Regions from separate parts of the Paenibacillus nuruki genome, predicted to be linked through region 1. Evidence: riboswitches for the same ligand, from Rfam matches in the RefSeq annotation. Region 1 holds a riboswitch; each other region holds the start of a gene.
The links. A riboswitch is a leader RNA that binds a small molecule or an ion and turns the genes downstream of it on or off. The one in region 1 is predicted to bind S-adenosylmethionine.
Positions count from the first base shown of each region.

Region 2: another riboswitch for S-adenosylmethionine. It lies ahead of RCP16_RS01055 (methionine ABC transporter ATP-binding protein); the one in region 1 lies ahead of RCP16_RS03295 (2-hydroxyacid dehydrogenase).
Region 3: another riboswitch for S-adenosylmethionine. It lies ahead of metA (homoserine O-acetyltransferase MetA); the one in region 1 lies ahead of RCP16_RS03295 (2-hydroxyacid dehydrogenase).

Region 1 covers NZ_OY725677.1:721,268-725,905, forward strand. Annotated here, with positions in the region: gene RCP16_RS03285 (LacI family DNA-binding transcriptional regulator) at 1-93, shown strand, start outside; gene RCP16_RS03290 (molybdopterin oxidoreductase family protein) at 128-2,179, opposite strand; SAM riboswitch class I at 2,402-2,493, shown strand; gene RCP16_RS03295 (2-hydroxyacid dehydrogenase) at 2,738-3,766, shown strand; gene RCP16_RS03300 (FGGY-family carbohydrate kinase) at 3,738-4,638, shown strand, end outside.
Region 2 covers NZ_OY725677.1:197,198-201,835, reverse strand. Annotated here, with positions in the region: gene RCP16_RS01060 (methionine ABC transporter permease) at 1-561, opposite strand, end outside; gene RCP16_RS01055 (methionine ABC transporter ATP-binding protein) at 561-1,577, opposite strand; SAM riboswitch class I at 1,761-1,923, opposite strand; gene RCP16_RS01050 (COX15/CtaA family protein) at 2,105-3,070, opposite strand; gene RCP16_RS01045 (DUF3139 domain-containing protein) at 3,262-3,588, opposite strand; gene RCP16_RS01040 (thioredoxin family protein) at 3,811-4,167, opposite strand; gene RCP16_RS01035 (putative polysaccharide biosynthesis protein) at 4,181-4,638, opposite strand, start outside.
Region 3 covers NZ_OY725677.1:2,789,972-2,794,609, reverse strand. Annotated here, with positions in the region: gene RCP16_RS12460 (HAD-IA family hydrolase) at 1-206, shown strand, start outside; gene corA (magnesium/cobalt transporter CorA) at 447-1,382, opposite strand; SAM riboswitch class I at 1,849-1,984, shown strand; gene metA (homoserine O-acetyltransferase MetA) at 2,121-3,062, shown strand; gene RCP16_RS12445 (aminotransferase class I/II-fold pyridoxal phosphate-dependent enzyme) at 3,111-4,301, shown strand; gene RCP16_RS12440 (aminotransferase class I/II-fold pyridoxal phosphate-dependent enzyme) at 4,308-4,638, shown strand, end outside.

The DNA.
Region 1 (4,638 bases):
TTTTCTTTATTTTATGAACGTAGCCTTGATCCTACATTAACTTCAGCCAAACGGCTTATTCCCTATACATTAATCGAACGCAGTAGTGTCTAATATCTATGGTCGTTGATGGATAAATATTTGAATATTAACTGGACTTCTTCATCACATCGACTCGACCGGAAAAGAATGTCGCACCGCCACCCATATCGGCTAAGCGATCAGGTGTTAGAGCATTCACTAGATGTGTCGCTTGATTGTTATCTGTATCTGCCCACAGTCCTTGACTGACGACAACGCCCGGTAATACATGTTCACCTACCGTAGCAAGCAATTCACAAGAACCACGCTCGTTCCAGACGGTGACCCAGTCTCCATCTTCGATACCTGCATTCTGTGCATCAGTAGTATTCATAAATAGCTTCGGTGTTTTTTCAAGACCGATATGCTTGGCATTATTAGAGAATGTTGAATTCAAAAAGTTATGATTAGGACCCGGCACAAAAATATAAGGATGGGTACCTTGTTCTTGAAGTGGTGTATAGGTTGGCAATGGAGGTAATCCATCACGTTCCATATCTTTAGAATACAATTCGATCTTACCGCTAGGTGTAGGTAAGCGATCCGGGAAAATATATTGTCGATCTGCTTTGACATATTGATGCTGGACTAACGAATCATACGTAATCGGCTTAAGTGCAGGATTCGCAGGGTGATCGAGCGCTTGACGAATTAACTGTTCATCGCTGTCTTGTAATGCTTGTTCTTCATACCCCATAGCTGTAGCAAGTAAGCGAAAGACTTCAGTATTCGATTTACTTTCACCATAGCGAGCAATAACAGGTTGTTGAATCTGCATATAATGATGCCAGTAAGACGCATAGAAATCTGTATTTTCAAAAGCAGATGTAGCTGGTAAAACGATATCTGCATACTTAGCGGTTTCGGTTAAAAAGAGATCATGAACCACTGTAAATAAATCTTCACGCGCTAATCCTTGACGCACTTTACTAGATTCAGGAGTGACAACAGCAGGATTCGAATTATACACATACAGAGACTGTACAGGTTCAGATTCTTCTAATAATACACGACCCAATTGGTTCATATTGAAAGAGCGTGTATTGCGATTGATGAGCAAGTCTGGACGCTGTAATGCTTCTTCGTTAAAGCTAAGCTGGAATGTATTGGATTTGATTGCACCACCGCCACGTACTAACCATTGCCCTGTAATCGCAGGCAGACACGTAATGGTACGTACATTCATACCACCATTATCATGATGTTGTAATCCATTTCCGATGCGAATTAGAGAAGGGCTGGCATCTCCATACATACGTGTTAAACGATACAGATCATCGACAGGTACGCCTGTAATCGCAGATACTGTGGCTGGATCGTATTGTTTCACATGCTCACGAAGTTGTTCATGCCCTACAGTATATTGCTCCATAAAAGCTTGGTCTACTTTATGTTCGGCAAATAAAATATGCATCATGCCTAGAGCAAGTGCACTATCCGTCCCCGGCAAAATAGGGATAAACCAATCCGCTGATCGACCGGTTTGATTTTTGTGAACATCGATAACAATCACTTTAGCGCCTTTTTTGCGAGCTTGTTGAGCTAAAGTGACTTGATGCATATTAGTACTTACTGCATTGATTCCCCAGAAAATAAAAAGCTGTGTATCTACAGTATCTTCAGGATCGGTACCGATACTGCCACCCATTGTATATTTATATCCTGCTGAACCGGCAGCTGTACAAATCGTACGTTCTAGTAGACTGGCACCCATATGATGGAAAAAGCGACGATCCATACCTTCTGCTGACAGATTGCCCATATTTCCGTAGAAACTGTAAGGAAGAATACTTTCAGGACCGGATGTAGCAATCATTTGTTTCCAATTCGATGTAATGATAGAGATAGCTTCCTCCCACGAAATAGGCTCAAATGATCCTTCTCCTTTAGCACCAACACGTTTAAGCGGAGTCGTCAGACGCTTCGTATCATAGATACGTTCAGCCATATTGCGAACTTTATTGCAGATATTGCCTTTAGTAACAGGATGATTAGGGTCGCCTGCAATTTTGACGATTTTACCCTTTTCTTTATGAACAAGCAGTCCGCATTGATCGGGACAATCGAGTGAGCAGACAGAAGGAAATACCCCATCTTGTTGATCAATATAAGTAGACATATACCAAGCTCCTTTCAAAATACATCAAACAATTTAAATTATACATACGATGTGTACATGTTGTGTTTATCATAAATCAAATTTTAGATTTAATGTTGACTTTTTTACTAGGTTTAATTAGAATTAAGAAAATTATTTCGAATTCGACAAAATTAGATGTTTTATACCTTATCGTGTCTGATCCTGATTTGCAAGTTTTTTCGACAACTGCATACATTAGATTTTCTATCCAGAGAGGTGGAGGGACTGGCCCTACGAAACCTCGGCAAAAACGTGCCAATTCCAGCAAGCTTGAATCGCTTGGGAGATAGGAAAGCAGGATGAATTATTGCATTAGCTGTTTGTAAATATACAACAGTATAGTGAATATTTAGATAACCTCTTTCCTTGATTTGGGAAAGAGGTTTTTTATATTTTATCCTTTTACTCATCATATCTATATCTCATATGATCCTTCCATTTGGATCAAAAGGAGAACATGCTATAAGTTCATACTTTCTTACTTTAAAGCTTCACTTAAATAACACTGCACCTAAGTGTACCAAAGGAGATTCAATAATGAAAATATTAATTACTGCCCCTTATAACGAACAAGGTCGTCAGCAACTCGCGGATACTTTTGGAGAAGTCATCTATCGTTGTTGGAAAGATCATGGACAAGCCTATCAAGAAGACGAATTAATTTCTTTATTACAAGAAACACAAGCAGATGGACTGATTGCAGAACTTGATCTGGTGACTGAAAAAGTTATTCAATCGGTGCCCAATCTACAATTTATCGGTGTCTGCCGGGGAACACCTTCCAATGTAGATGTTCCTGTTGCCACCAAACACTGTATTCCAGTCTTTTATACGCCTGCCCGTAATGCACAGGCTGTAGCAGAAATGGTTGTAGGCAGTCTGATTACTTTTCTACGTCGTATTATTCCATCCAGCCAATGGTTGGAAGACAAACAATGGCAAAGCGGCAGTTTAACCGCTTATCTCAAATTCAAAGGTAATGAACTAGCAGGGAAAACCGTAGGTATGGTCGGTTTTGGAGCTGTAGCTCAGCGTACCGCAGGTATTCTACGTAGCTTTCCTTGTGATATTCGTTATTACGATCCTTATGTGACAAGCCCGGATCCACGTGATCAGAAAGTATCGTTAGAGGAGTTGTTTTCAACCAGCGATATCATATCAATTCATTTACCGGTCACTGAAGATACCAAAGGATTGATCGATAAAACATTATTACAATCGATGAAAAGCGACGCTATTTTTGTAAATACGGCTCGTTCGATTGTGGTAGATCATGATGCACTGGTTGAACGGTTACAACAGAATCAGATTCGTGGAGCGATTATTGATGTATTTGATCAAGAACCACCACTTCCCAAAGATTATGAATTGATTTCATTGCCGAATGTATTAGCCATTCCGCATCTAGCAGGTGCTACTTATGAAGTAGAAGATCATCATGTAGAGATTATGAATACCGCGTTAATTGATTGGTTCGAACATCAGCAGACCGATGTGAAAGTGCTCTACAATAAAGCAATCTTGGAGGATATGAACAATGACACAACAAGCTTATCTAGTCTTTGATATTGGTACAGGTAATGCCCGTGTAGCCGTTGTTGATATCCATGGGAACGTATTATCGATCGAACGTGCTGATATTGTCTATCACAATGATGAACAGTATCCAGATGCACGTCACTTTGTACCTGAAGTATTGTGGGAACAGATTGCCGGGTTGACGAAGGTGGCATTATCTAGAGTACCTGATATTCATATCACAGCGATTACTTCGACCAGTCAACGTCAAGGAATTGTATTGATCGACGAAGCAGGAGAATCGTATTTAGGATTACCGAATATTGATAACCGTGGACGAGAGTGGGAAGAACAGTATACAGATCTATCGTCTATTTATCATAGAACAGGAAGAACACCATCTGCTTTATTTTCAGCGATGAAATTAGTCGGGTTACGTGAACGCCGTTCGGAGCAGTATCAACGGTTACATCGTTTGACAAGTATTAGTGATTGGGTGACATATACGCTCAGTGGATCGTTAAGTTATGAACCTTCTCAAGCATGTGAGACTCTTTTATACGATGTAGAGCAAGGAAACTGGTCAGACGAGATGTGTAGTGTACTTGGAATCTCACCTACTGTATTGCCAGAGTTGGTGTCTTCAGGCAGTGTACTTGGGACAGTCATACCCGCTATAGCAGCAGAGTTAAATCTACCTATACATACACCTGTGATCGTAGGTGGTGGAGATACACAACTGGCTATTCATAGTACAGAAGCAGAGGCTGAAGATATTGTTATCGTATCAGGCACTACGACACCTATCGCTAAGATTACAAGTACATTTACTACTGATGATTCAGCGCAAGCATGGATTAATGCGTATACGACACCTCATCAATTTTTGATCGAAACCAATCCAGGCATTACAGGCTTGA
Region 2 (4,638 bases), 520 kb from region 1:
ATAATAACCATAGTTGATCGCAAGTGTTCCGAGTCCTCCAGCACCAATCATTCCTGCCATCGCTGTATTTGATACTAGAGCAACGACAGTCACTGTCAATCCAGCAAGTAGTCCTGGCATAGCTTCGCGTACAAGTACACGTGTGACGATCTGCCAGAGAGAAGCTCCCATAGCATTGGCTGCTTCAATCACGCCACGATCCACTTCGCGCAGTGCTGTTTCTACCAATCTGGCAAAAAACGGGGCAGCTGCAATGACTAATGGAGGAATCGTTCCCAGTACTCCGATTGTTGTACCTACTAGAATTTGCGTTAATGGCAATATGGCTACGATCAAAATGATAAACGGAACCGAGCGCAAAATATTAACGATAAATGCAATCACCGCATAGAAATAACGTACCCATGCTACCGTAGAACGTCCTGTAATAAATAGTAATATACCTAGAGGCAATCCTAAAATTAAAGTAAATAACCCGGAAGCACCTACCATTTTGAGTGTATCTAGCGTTGCTGTACCGAATTCATTCCAATCGATTTGTGAAAAATCCAATTCACCCATCAGTTGATCACCTCCACATCCAGACCTTCAGCAGTCAATCCATCGAGTGTACGCTTAATGTCTCCTTCTGTTCCTTCAAAGCGAACAATCAGTTGTCCATAAGGTACATTTTTTAATGTTGAAATCGTTCCTTGCAAAATAGCAAAATCGACACCTGTGTGACGTACCGTTTGCGAAAGAATCGATTGATACGTTTTGTCACCTAAAAACGAAACTTTAACAGTTAAAGAATTGGGAACATTCGGCGCTGTCCAAGACGTGTTCAATAGTTCAGCATTATTGGATTCATTTAAAATAAAATCACGTGTCACTTCATGCTGTGGCTTCAAAAAAACGTCAGTAACAGGACCCTGTTCTACAATTCCACCACGATGAATAACAGCTACTTTATCGCAAATGCTCTGAATCACATGCATTTCATGTGTAATCAAAATGATTGTTAAATTAAACCGCTCATTGATATCAACTAATAATTTGAGAATCGAATTGGTGGTCTGAGGATCAAGTGCCGAGGTAGCTTCATCACAAAGTAATACATCAGGGTCACTTGCTAGTGAACGGGCAATCCCTACACGTTGTTTCTGTCCGCCAGATAATTGCGCAGGATATTTACTTGCATGATTCTCAAGTCCAACCAGAGCTAATAATTCTTTCACTTTTTCTTTAATTTTACGTTCTGGTGTTTTGACCAAGCGTAAAGGAAAAGCGATATTCTCATACACCGTTGCTGAAGATAATAGATTGAAATGCTGAAAAATCATTCCTATTTTACGTCGTCTCACTTGCAACCGTGCTTTGTTAAGCTTGGTCATATCAACGCCATCGATCCATACTTCACCGGAAGTTGGACGTTCAAGTAAGTTGATACATCGGATTAACGTACTTTTACCTGCACCCGAATGTCCAATCACACCGAAAATCTCACCTTTTTCGATCTTCAAATCGATACCGCTTAACGCAGGACTTAGATTTTTACCTTTGCCATACGTTTTAGTTATATTTTTTAACTCAATCACAGATGGGTGCTCCTTCCTTCTATCTCTTCATTCCTCAAGCGATATTACATTAATCATATATAAACCATCGAATAAGTCGGATATATTTTCATTATAATATATGTCGGTATTCGCTTCTCTCTTCTTTATACAAAAAAAGAACCCTTTCGCAGAAAAGGGTTCTCTATTATTAGAGATACTTCCTTCTCATCTGCCAAAATCACATTGCATTGACTGCACATGCCATTTTGAAGGAATTAGCACCATGACATTTTGGAAAATAGATTGCTACATTCACTGCAATCTATTTTCTAAAATCGGTTGCCGGGTTTCATCGGGCCAGTCCCTCCACCACTCTCGATAAGAAAATATGAAAAATTCGAATGAAAATGAAAATCTTTTCTCAGTATATTGAACTTCACACGCTTTGTCAAAGCAAAAATAAACATTTCCTAAGGAAATTAGAAATCTTTTATTATTTAATAAAGTCGTTATACACAATCAGTATTGATTTTAAAGTATCCAGAAGCATATTAATAGTGTTGCTTTTATAGATTCTGTCCTATTTTGCTACGTGTACCACGACTTAATTGCCATACTCGTACACTCATATAACATAACACACCGAACAAAATCTGAATCAATAGCGTATGCAACATACTGGAGAAGAAATACCATTCAGGTACTTTCATCGTTACAATATTCAACATTCCGCTTAGAATCTGCATAATGATAAAGACGATAGCTGTTACACCTAGCTTACGAATACCCGGATTATACGGATGACGACGGTAAGCATAGTGTGCTAGAACCGCAATTACGATTAACAGACTATATGCTGCTACACGATGGAAAAAGGCTACAGCTACCCCGCCGGATAATTCCGGTAAGATTGAACCGTTACACAGTAGTACTCCTGAACAACCACCTCTAGAATTGGTATGAGTTACAAAAGCACCTGTATACACTACCATATACGTATAGATCGTAGCAAACCACGTCAGATTACGCATCCCTTTACTCACCGGTGGTTCATCAGGAATCGGTAAATCTCCTTTTTGCTGATCCATCCGTCTTGCTCCAAGTGCCATCATCGACGAACTTGCAAAAGCAATCATCGCAAATCCAAAGTGGAGCGCCATAATAGGAGCAGATTGTGAGAATACAACAGCCAATGCGCCCATTACTGCTTGAACTAACACAAATAGTAATGTTAATGATGCATATACTTTAAGCTCACGATGCTTATTAAAAAAGATAAATCCGATAAAAGAAAATAATGCTGTTAAGCCCGCTAAAGCACTAATTGCCCGATGCGAATACTCGATAAGTGAAGAAATCGTATACGCTGGTACAAATTTGCCATGACATAGCGGCCATTCTGTTCCGCAACCGAGCCCTGAACCTGATTTCGTTACTACAAGTCCCCCCATTGTTGCTAAAAACATAACAACACAGGTGATAAAGCTCAACCATTTTAGATGTGTAGTTGTTATTCTGAACTTTCTTGCCATTTAGAGAATCACCCGCTATTTTATAATAGTGACATTGTTTATAGTCACTATCTATTATAACGAATCACCAGTAATTACTACCGCATCCTTTGTGACAAAAAATGATCAATATCTACACAATACTATGTAACTAACTTTTATAGATATAATGTGTTCTATCTAAGATAGAATTATAGACTATTCATGTTATTTTACTTGATGAGATGCTTGGAAGTATTTCCACTATATCCTTCTTGAGCAATATGCCCATCTTTAAAAATAGCATAAGAATATGTGGTGTTAGGTTCATCTTTAAAAACTACATTAGCACCATAAGGCGCATTGGATGATGTAAATGAATATGTACCTTCAACTTTTTCAATGTTGTATCCTTTATCATAAACTAAATAAGCTTCAATTTTTTGTCCTGCTTCTTTTTTTGTAAAAGGATTGCCATGTAAACCTAAATAAACAGCGGCTACTCCAACAATAACAATTACTATTAAAAAACTGGTAATAATCATTCCTTTTTTTGACATGATATCCACCTCCTGAATGTATCGTAACAAATGAAAAGTCAGGTAAGCAAATATTGACATAATTTATAAACCAGTTCGCACTAAAAATCAATATACAGTCAAAATAAAAAGACGTACAACGATAGCTGTTCAAAGCATATCTTTGTACGTCTTTACTTATAAATATAGATGTACTTATAGCAACATATAGTTATTATATATTTCTATTTCAACAAAATCTTTTTATTCTGCTGTTGTTGTAGCCAATGTCTCATACACAGCGACAGCACGATCTAGAAATTGTTCAATTTCCTCACGAGATTTGCGTGCTTTGTTAACGAAACGGACTAATTCTTTGCCATTCGCATACGTGACAAAGCTAGGGATACCAAGGATATTCTGTTCTTGGCTCACATCACCTGTTGCTTCTACATCCACTTCAACAAGCGTTAGACGATCCGCATATTTACTTTCTACTTCAGGCATAAATGGATCAATATATCGGCAATCTCCACACCAGTCTGCTTTAAATACAGCGACAGTTAATTGAGAAGAATGAGTGACAGTTATAAAATCTTCTTTGCTATTAATCATTTGCATAATGATATTCCTCCTAATTCTTTTGTAGACGCATTAATGGACGGAAAACTTTTCGTAATACTTTAGGGTATGAATCCAATTCATTAGCTTTAACCACTCTTAGTAAAACAAGCATGACTGGATATACCAATAGTATCGCTATTCCTACCATACAACAACCGATAAAAAATGCAACTCGATCATTCATATAACCTGTTAATAAAATACCTACTTGGTTAAGCAATAGACCGATTCCGCCAAGCACTACTACAGTGACGATAAATCCGATCCAACGATTGCCTAATACAGAGAAAGTCACAATTTGGCGTAATGAACGAATATTCAACCATGTAATCGTAATAAAACATAATGCTGTTCCTGCAATAATACCGTAGATTCCAATAAACGGAGCCAATGCAAAACTAACAATTAATTTGACAACAATACCGATCATCACATGTACCATTGATTGATTTGCTTTATTAATACCGA
Region 3 (4,638 bases), 2.1 Mb from region 1:
TCAAAGCGGCAAATGCTGTTAATATTCATCCGTACCATACGATGGTGATTGAAGATTCTACTGAATCTATCCAATCTGCTCGCCAAATAGGAATGAAAACTATCGCTGTGAGTTCCCAATCTCGAATCGATAGCGCACACTTTACAGTGCCAGGACTGGACGGACTCAACCTAGAAACAATGATCCGCTGGATGCAACTTCCTTAGCCCAGCGCTTGGCACCATAAGCGCGACCCAGTACAATCAAAAAGTGATTTTTGCGCCAGCAAAATATCTTACGACTAGCGCTTGGCACCATAAGCGCGACTAAGTACAATCAAAAAATGATTTTTGCGCCAGCAAAATATCTCACCACCAGCGCTTGGCACCATAAGCGCGATCCAGTACAATCAAAAAAAGCTGTCCTTGTTCATCATATGACGATGAATAAGGGCAGCTTTAATCTTTTCAGATCCAATCTTTTTTGCGGAAGGTGAAAAACATCGTTAGACCTAACGTGATCATAATCCCGATAACGAGCGGATAACCGAAGCGCCAATGTAATTCAGGCATATCTTCAAAGTTCATCCCATAAATACCGGTAATCACAGTCAATGGCATAAATATCGTTGTAATAGCTGTAAAGACACGCATAATTTCATTCGCTCGATTCGAAATACTGGACTGATAAGCTTCTCGTAAGTTACCCATCAGATCGCGGAACGTATCGAACATCTCAGAGACTTTGACAGCATTTTCGTATACGTCACTGAAATATTTTTGCAATTGATCGTCAATTAAGCGTAAGTCTTTTTTGTTCAATGTATTGATTACTTCACGCTGTGGTCCCAATACACGCTTGAGCCATAGAATTTCTCCACGTAGACCAATAATTTCATTCAAATGCGACTTTTTGGTATGCATCAATATATTTTCTTCCAACAGTTCGATTTGATCTTCGATCCGATCACCAACTGCGAAGTAATTATCAACCACAAGATCGACTAATAAATACATGAATTTATCGGCGCGACTCACTTCTTCTTCCCACAGAATCGGTTTGAGTACACGTAACTCATTAATTTTCTGCTTGGTGACTGTAATAATATAATGCCGTCCTAGAAAAATATTCAAGGCGCGCAAAAAAATCTCTTCGTTATCAAAACGAATACTGTTCACAACAATAAAGTAATGACTTTCATAAATCTCGATCTTCGGGCGTTGTTCTTCTTCACTTAGACAATCTTCTACAGCCAGATCATGGAGCATAAAGAGCGGTTGTAGTTCAATCAAATCTTCTAAATCTGCATCGATCCAATAAAATCCTTCTTCAGGTGCGATCAGTGTGTCGGTAATATTTTCTACTGGAGTGAATGCTCCAGCATTGACGTGCCGAACTTTCATTGTGTTCTACCCCTTTATTATGAAATGAGCAGGGAAAGAAGCGGCAACCGCACACTTATTTACAAAGCTTCGCTATAATTTATGAAAAACGGAGAAGATTTTTCAATAATGGCGCGTTACTCAAGTGCCCTATGGTTGTCGTTTGTTTCCTGCAATTTGTCCATCCGTCCTGCTGCCAACTGGGCCTCGGGTCGCCTTCCATTTTGAAATTCACCTCTTTGTTATCTATATATTTATGAAAACTATGAAAAAACGTCAAATACTTGTTAAGTATACCGTGGTCATGGAAGCCTTTCAAGCTTAAATAAGAATCCTGCTTGGAAATCAACCAATACAGTTACCAACAACCTATTTATCGGTTCAAAACAAGACATTTTTGACAGCACTTGACGACAGACGGTAGAATAGTATAAATTATGGTATAAGAAAAGTATTGAATTAATGTAATTACAAATTGAATAAGCAAATCTTATCAAGAGCAGGTGGAGGGACTAGCCCGATGAAACCCGGCAACCGGCGGTATGACCGCACGGTGCTAATTCTTGCAGAGATATAAGTTTGAGAGCATTATTTTAGACTTAATATCTGCTGACAGATGAGAGAGGCGTCTATTATATACGCGACGATATCGCAAATGACCTTTCTCAAGTATCAGGAGAAAGGTCATTTTTGTATATACGCATAATGAAGCTTTCTCCTGAATGATAAGAAATACACACATCCAAGGAGTGAATGAAGATGCCAATTAAGATTCCGGATAGCTTACCCGCCAAAGAAGTATTAACAGGTGAAAATATTTTCGTCATGGACGACAGTCAAGCTTTTCAACAGGATATTCGTCCATTACGGATTGCTATTTTAAATCTAATGCCTACGAAAGAAACAACCGAAACCCAATTATTGCGTTTGCTAGGAAATAGTCCGCTTCAAATTGATATTTATTTGTTACATGCGCAATCGCATACATCGAAGAATACATCTACTGAATATTTGAACTTATTTTATAAAACGTTTGAAGAAGTTAAACATCTTCGCTTTGATGGTCTGGTCGTGACGGGTGCTCCTGTAGAAACGATGGATTTTGAAGATGTGAATTATTGGGAAGAGATTCAAGATATTTTTGATTGGAGTAAAAAGAACGTCACTTCAACCATGCATATCTGTTGGGCTTCACAAGCAGGTCTTTATCATCATTTCGGCGTACCCAAAGTAGATTTGGAAGAAAAATGTTTTGGTGTATTTCCACACACTTTAAATAAAGAAAATGTAAAATTACTACGAGGATTTGATGAGTTATACTTTGCGCCTCATTCTCGTCATACCGAAGTACGTCATGAAGATATTGCCAAGATTCCTGAATTAGAAATCTTATCAGAATCAGAAGAAGCTGGCGTATATCTAGCAGCAACCAAAGACGGCAGTCAAATTTTTGTAACAGGGCATTCGGAATATGATCCATTGTCACTGAAATGGGAATATGAACGTGATATCGCAAAAGGAATGGATGTCGCACCACCAAAAAATTATTTTCCAAATAATGATCCATCGCGTACACCACCATCCACATGGCGTGCGCATGCGAACTTATTATTTTCCAACTGGCTCAATTATTATGTATACCAAGAAACACCTTATGATTTGGAAAGTGCTAAAGCTGAAGCTGGTAATTACTGTATCTAAATTTGTGATAAACCCAATCGATTGTTATTCCAGAGGAGGAATTATAGTATGACGGATCATCATTCAAGCGAACGAACTCTTAACATTGAAAGCAGATTGGCACAGATCGGTTCTATCAATGAACCGACAACCGGAGCGATTAATTTTCCTATTTATCAATCGACCGCATTCCGTCATCCCGCTCTTGGTAAAAGTACAGGCTTTGATTATATTCGTACAACCAATCCAACTCGCGCTGTACTTGAACAAGCCGCAGCAGCATTAGAATCAGCAGATGCAGGATTTGCCTGTAGTTCCGGTATGGCTGCTTTGCAAACGATCTTTGCGCTGTTCGGTCAGGGAGATCATCTGGTCGTATCGCTTGATCTGTATGGCGGCACATATCGTCTTTTGGAACGTATTTTATCCAAATTTGGAGTGACTGCTTCTTATGTAGATACCAATGATCTAGAAGCATTAGAAAAAATAGTTCAACCCAATACCAAAGCTGTATTTATCGAGACGCCAACCAATCCTTTAATGATGGTAACTGATATTCAAGCTGTTGCTACATGGGCGAAAAGTCATCAATTGCTGACGATCGTTGATAACACGCTGTTGACTCCTTTTTTCCAGCGTCCGATTGAACTGGGAGCAGATATTGTCATTCATAGCGCTACCAAATATCTAGGTGGACATAATGATGTGTTAGCAGGATTGATTATGACCAAAGGGGAAGAGTTATCTGCTGAAATGGCTTTTCTACACAACTCAATCGGAGCTGTGTTGTCCCCAACCGATTCGTATCAATTAATGCGTGGAATGAAAACATTAGCATTGCGGATGGAGCGTCATGAATACAATGCAACAGCAATGGCTAAACATTTAGTAGATCATCCACAAATTGCTGAAGTGTTTTATCCAGCATTACCAGATCATCCGGGCTATGATGTCCAGAACCGCCAATCTAGCGGAAATACAGGTATCTTTTCGTTTAAAGTGAAAGATGCACGTTATATTGAACCGATTTTGCGTAGTATTCAATTGATTGCTTTTGCTGAAAGTTTAGGCGGAGTCGAATCGTTAATGACATATCCAACAGTACAAACACATGCTGATATTCCAACGGAGATTCGCGAAGCGATAGGTGTTGATGATCGTCTTTTACGCTTTTCTGTAGGGATTGAGCATATTGATGATCTGATCGCCGATCTAGATCAAGCACTGGAAGTTGCGCGTATTGAAGTAGAAGGAGTGTGATCGAGTATGGCATATTCTTCAGATCATTCATCTTCTCGCAAAATCGATACTAAACTAATTCATTTTGGGGCTGCTTTTGATAAAGCAACAGGCGCATCGAGTGTACCGATCTATCAGGCGTCTACTTTCCACCAAGAAGATATCTCTAATCCGCCACTTCATGATTATAGTCGTTCAGGTAATCCAACTCGTCAAGCATTGGAAGATTATATTGCTTTGCTAGAAGGAGGAGCCAAAGGATATGCTTTTGCTTCAGGAATGGCAGCGATCTCGACTGCATTTCTGATTCTATCTGCTGGTGATCATGTGATTGTGACTGAAGATGTATATGGTGGAA